DNA from 2 places in the Paenibacillus sp. MAH-35 genome. Region 1 is predicted to be linked to the other one. Evidence: predicted binding sites of a transcription regulator. Region 1 holds the regulator's gene; the other holds the start of a gene.

Evidence for each region. The regulator Rex, encoded in region 1, represses fermentation and respiration genes when NADH is low (regulators of the CRP and FNR family bind a similar motif). The targets are predictions, from matches to a motif close to TTGTGAAATATTTCACAA.
Region 2: a site for Rex is predicted at 1,909-1,926, ahead of nadA (quinolinate synthase NadA). Genes of this name have one in related genera too.

The regions. Positions count from the first base shown of each region.
Region 1 covers NZ_JBYUPU010000008.1:189,419-192,549, forward strand. The annotation lists gene AC3Y2E_RS11350 (PadR family transcriptional regulator) at 1-106, opposite strand, end outside; gene AC3Y2E_RS11355 (redox-sensing transcriptional repressor Rex) at 844-1,464, opposite strand; gene dinG (ATP-dependent DNA helicase DinG) at 1,461-3,131, opposite strand, start outside.
Region 2 covers NZ_JBYUPU010000037.1:14,329-17,459, forward strand. The annotation lists gene nadB (L-aspartate oxidase) at 1-911, opposite strand, end outside; gene nadA (quinolinate synthase NadA) at 946-1,884, opposite strand; gene AC3Y2E_RS27095 (hypothetical protein) at 2,135-3,131, opposite strand, start outside.

The DNA.
Region 1 (3,131 bases):
ACAGATCGTGGCGGTTCAGCAGCGCCAGTATCATCGTGCCCGTGCTGCCCTTGAGCAGTTCTTTGTTCAATCTGTCGCCTCCTCTGTACCTAGGTATTCTATACATAGATTTACTATGCATATGTTTACTAGGTATAAGTGTACAATAGGTGTTCCTATTTGTCCAATGGACGCTTCCTTCCACATACAAAACACGCTAACGCGCAATTTCATACACCTCCTTCCGGCGGTATCCCTAAAGATAAGTACGATTATTTCGTCCGAACAGTCAATTTGCGATTTTTTGAGCCTACATAGAAAAAAGACCTCAGCCTCCACTATACTGTGGAATTTGAGGTCCTTTTGTTTGGAAATCGGGACGTTCCCGTGTCATGTGAACACTTTGGGACAGCCCTTCTTACTCCGAAATCTCATCCTTTCCCTATCAGAAGTCCCTATAATGGAGTGCGGCTGATCCGGACGGTCCTTTGACGTGCAAACCCATTACGTTGGTGCGTGGAAGATAACGGGAGCCTTCGCTCCAGCCGGTCGTTGATGAGGTTATGCGGGAATAGCTCGACTCCAAGTGCAACCAATCCCGTAAACTAGTTTCTTGCGAACCGAGCGCGTTTGGGCTTCGCTGTGACGACATGCGGATGGGCTACCTAACCATACGATAAGCAACGATAAGCAACGATAAGCAGCTAGCGACACATTAGCCGCCCCGACAAGCAAGGGGTGCCCTTACCCGCTTTAGTTATGGGGAAGAGCCTCAACCTTCCGATCTTTTTAAAAATGCCTGCGTCTCCGCAGGCATCCGCAACTCCACACTCCGTCTGTGACCATCAGCAGCCTCGCCTTGCCTCAATCCAAATAATAAGCCAAGCTCTGCAGCTCGGTCGTAAAATCCGCATGATGAACGCGAATCTCGTTCGGCACCTTAATAATGACCGGCGCGAAGTTAAGAATCGCTTCCACCCCGGCGTCAACGAACTGGTTGGCGACCAGTTGCGCTTCGAACGCCGGGACGGTAATGATGCCGATCCGCACCTTGTGCTCCCGGACCGTCTCGTTAAGCACCGTCATGGGCTGGACAGTCAAATTGTTAATATGCTCGCCGAGCTTGTCCGGAGAGCTGTCGAAGACGGCTACGATCTTCATATTGTCTTTCAGGTAGGCGTTGTAATTGCACAAAGCCCGGCCCAGGTTTCCGGCTCCGACCAGAATGACCGGAATAATCTGGTCCAGCTTTAAAATTTGGCGGATTTTCTCGATCAAATAGACGACGTCATAGCCGATCCCTTTTTTGCCGAATTCCCCGAAGTAAGCCAAATCTTTGCGGATCTGCGCCGGATTCAAATCGAGCTTTTGGCCCAGATCCTGCGACGAGACCATCTGCACGTTGCGCCGGCTAAGCTCATTCAAAAAACGAAGATAAACCGGGAGACGGCGGACGACCGCCTCCGAAATTTTCGGTGTCTTCATCCGTTTTCCTCCCCCATCCAATCTGATATTCGCGGTACCAACTGCTGTGTGCTCAAATGTTCGATTTTCGGACCGGGCAGCGAATACAAAAAGTTGCGGCCATAGGAGGTTTCCAGTACACGCGTATCGTAAATCACGACGACACCGCGGTCTTTAGCCGTCCGAACGAGACGTCCGAAGCCTTGCTTGAAGCGGATGACCGCCTGCGGCACCGACAGCGCCGTAAACGGGTTCAGGTTGTTCTTTTTCAGCTGCTCGCTTTTGGCTTCGACCAGCGGGTGATTCGGAGGCTGGAACGGAAGTCTGACGATCGCCAGACAAGTCAGCGCCTCCCCCGGAATGTCGACGCCTTCCCAGAAGCTGCTCGTGCCCAGCAGAACACTGGACGACTGCGAGCGGAACATCCGGATCAGCTTGCTGCGGTTGCCGCTGTCGACGCCTTGGCCGAGCACCTGAATGCCGCTCGGCTTCAGCCGCTCCTTCAACTCCGGATGAATTTGCTTCAGCATCCGGTGCGAAGTGAACAGGACGAGCATCCGGCCCTTCGTCTCCTTCGCCACATCGGCCAAAGACCCGACAAGCGCCCCGAGGAACACTTCGTCCGCCGTCGCCCCTTTGACGCTAGGGAAATCCCGCGGAATCAGCACAAGCGCTTGCTTGCGGTACTGAAACGGCGATGCAAGCTGCACCGTCTTCACCTTCTCGGTATCCGACAACGGCTGCAAGCCCAGCTGCGAGGCGCTGTATTGAAACGTTTTGTTAACCGTTAAAGTCGCCGACGTTAATACGACACTGTCCTTCGCCTCGAAGAAGTGCTGCTTGAGCAGATGACTGACGTCGAGTGGCACGGCAAACACCTGGAGCGACTTGCTCTTGAAGTACGGAGCGGCCTCAAGCCAGTACACGTAATGCGGATCGGGCATCTGCATAAAGAACCGGAGCACGTCCCGGTGCCGCAGCAACGCTTTCACCGACCCCGACAAGTCTGTCAGCACGCTGCTCGTCGCAAACTCGTCGGTTTCCTCCTTCAGCTCGGTAACAAGCCGTTCCAGCTTTTTGCCGATCTCGGTCGCTTCGAGGTAAATGTTCTCTTCGATCACAAGCAGCGAGCTCCACGCCTTCGGCAGCGCTTCCGGCTTGAGACGGAGCACGAGTTGTCCGCTCTCGGTCCCTCCGCCGTCGTTGCGCTCGGAGACGAACATATACAGCAGCTCGGTCAGCTTGTCCCACTCTTCCTTAATGCGCACCATGCGCGGATAAACCGACTCGATCGTCTGGTTCCAGTCAGCGGCCTTTTGCTCCGAGCCGCGCTGCAGCCTGAACTGAAGCGAGGGCAGCTGGCCGTTCTTCGCATCCTTATACAGCCACAGCAGCGTGTTTACCAGGGAGGCATAATGCAGATCCATCCCCAGATGTTTGCTCGCCACTTCCTCGAAATGATGCGCTTCATCAATGACGAGCTGCTTGTAGGCCGGCAGAAGCCGGTTTTCCGCCTGAATATCGGTAAACAGCAGCGAATGATTAGTAATGACCACGTCCGCAATATTCGCTTCATTACGGGCGCGGTGGTAAAAACATTTTTTGAACCAGGGGCACATCCGGTTCAGGCACGAATCGGTGTCGCTGCCGACCGTCTGCCAAAATTCGGCCCCGCGCCCGGCGAAATA
Region 2 (3,131 bases), on a different contig from region 1:
TTCGTAAGTTCCATTTCATTTACGATCGCCCGGGCCACGATATCCCTGGGGGCAAGCTCTTGCAGAGGATGAATCTTGTCCATGAACCGCTCGCCCCTGATATTGCGAAGAACGGCCCCTTCCCCTCTGACCGCTTCGGAAATCAGAAAACGCGGAGCTCCCGGATAACATAACGCTGTTGGATGAAACTGAATAAACTCAACATCACGTATGACGGCGCCGGCCCGGTAAGCGATTGCGATTCCGTCCCCCGTAGCAATCTCCGGGTTCGTCGTATACCGGTACAGCTGTCCCGCTCCGCCGGAGCACAGGATCGTCGCCTTGGCGCGCACAAATACACGCTGCCCGTCCGGCTTCTGTACAATGGCACCATGGCACACACCGCCAGTGACGACAAGATCAATCACAAAATGATCGTCCCACACGGTAACGTTCGGATTTTGCTTCGCTTGATTGGATAGCGCCCTTACGATCTCCGCGCCGGTCGCATCGCCATGCGCGTGCAAAATCCGTCTTTGGCTGTGGCCGCCTTCCTTGGTCAGCGCCAGCTCCCCGTTCTCAAGATCGAACTGGGTGCCGAGCCGGATCAGGTCCTTGACTCCTTCGGGCCCTTCATCCACTAAGATGTCTACTGCTACGTTGTCGCAAAGCCCCGCTCCCGCGACCAGCGTATCCTGGCGGTGGTAATCGGGTGAGTCTTCGTCCGATATGACGGCCGCTATACCGCCTTGCGCGTAGCGGGTGTTGCTCTCCAGAAGCGACTTCGGCTTCGTGATAATATGTACGCGATCCGTCTCGCTCGCACGGATCGTTGTAAACAGGCCGGCAATTCCAGCTCCGATGACCAAACAATCGGTTTCTTCGTGCGCCAGCTCGTCCAGCGCAAAATCGATCAAATAACGCGGCACCATATCCATCACCTACAAGACAAGAGAGTAGCGCATGCTACTTAACCTGTAACATGCGCTCCAAGGACAATTTCGCTTTTTCCGCAACATGAGGCGGAACGTAAATTTGCGGCTGCATCGTCTCCAAACATTTGACGACTTTTTTCAAGTTGTTTACTTTCATGTTTGGGCATACGAGAAATTTGGTAGCGAAGTGAAACGTTTTGTGCGGGCTGTCCTTGCGAAGTTGATATCCCGTTCCGTCTTCGGTGCCGACAATAAACTGCTGGCAGTCGGATTCTTTGCAATATTTAATAATGGCGGTCGTGCTTCCTACAAAATCCCCAAGCTTCACAACCTCGGGACGGCATTCCGGGTGCACGACAAATTGAGCGTCCGGATATTGCGCTTTCATCTCCATGACGTCTTTGACGCTAAGCATATCGTGCGTGTTGCAATACCCTTCCCAGATGATCATTTTCTTATCTGTAAATTTGGAAACGTAGTCGCCCAAGTTTTTGTCCGGCACCCAAATAATCTCGTCGGTGTCGACAGACTGGATGACTTTCACCGCGTTGGCCGATGTACAGCAAATATCGGTCTCCGCTTTAATCTCGGCGGAGGAGTTGATATAGGTGACGACAGCCGCGTTCGGATGACGGCTCTTCAATGCCTTCAGCCCCTCTACGTTGACCATGTCGGCCATCGGGCAGCCTGCACGTTCATCCGGAATAAGCACCGTCTTGTTCGGTGCCAAAATTTTGGCGCTTTCCCCCATGAAATGAACGCCGCAAAATACGATTGTGTCCGCGTCCGTCTCGGCCGCCTTCTGGGCAAGCAGAAACGAATCCCCGCGAAAGTCGGCGACTTCCTGAATCTCATCCCTCTGGTAGTAGTGCGCCAGGATGATGGCATTGCGCTCTTTCTTCAATACGGCTAAACGTTCTTTCAGTTCGCGGGTTTGCTCCGCCTTGCGCTCAAGCGCTAGAGCTTCCATCCGTATCCTTCCCTTCGTGGCAACACGTGAAAAAGTTCACGCATATGCATAGGACTAGTATGATCCAAACACGGCGACCGTAATAGATGCAGTTTCAGGAACTGCGGAGCAGCCGGACCGGTTAAGTTTCATTATGAGTTTACACCTAATTTACACAACGGCGTTGGCGCTGTCAACGGGAAAAAAGCGCAGAAATACAAGATATCCCGGCCATTACTGGCCGGGACGGAACGACATGATCGTTTTCGGCTTATTGCTTCATTGTTTTAACTAGACGTTTGGCAACACCGTTCGGCGTTTGTACCGATTCGTAAATTTTGATCGTGAGCGGCCATTCCAACTGATCCGTTCTCAGATTGTCGAAAGTGATATGTTGAGCTCCGCTGACCAGCTTGTTCATACCGGCGAACGGAAGCGTTTGAGAAGCAATCAGACGTCCGCGCGTATCATGCAGCTCAATGGTCATATTCGAAGCATTCGTATCCGATACGATATCGTCGACCGTATTGATATCGATGTCCATTTTCATTTTATACATATAACCAGCCGCGCTGAACATAGAGGAAATCGACCAGTAATTCATCTTCACTTCATAAGGATAGAAGGAAAGGATGTCGTCATCCGGCTGGTCGATCGATACAGCCGTCTTGAAGCCGCCGATCGGGATGTTGTACGGGGCGACCGTCTGGTTGTCGGTAATCTTCATCAGCAGATCGTCGCCCTTCTCCGAGGACGGAACCGCGAACGAATAATTGACTACATAGGCAAGCTTCGGAGCGAGCTGTTCGACTGTCGTCGTCTGGCGCGTGCCGGAATACCGGAATCCGTCGGCATTCGTCAGCTCGGTCTGGAACGCCGGCAACGGCACAGGGCGCTCTCCGGTATTTTTAACCATGAATTTCGCGATAACGGTATTATAGCCGGATGATTCCGATTCGTTCATGCTCAAATCCACAAGCGATATTTCCGTTTCTTTGTCGATCAGCTTGCTCATCGGGTCAAACTGGATGCGGTCGCGCAGCTCGTAAGCCGGAAGCATGCTCACATCCACCGTATCCTTTTGCGGAAGCTGCACATTAATCCGACCGACCGCATACGATTCGACAGACGGCTGGTTGTCCGGTCCGATCTGAACGTACGTTTCCGGCGTCAGGACGTTCAGGCTCGTCAGCGTAACATTGTTTTCGGTTAAGATGCCGTAATGAATGTACTTTTTCTCTCCCGGCTTCAACTCGACGTTTGTTTGA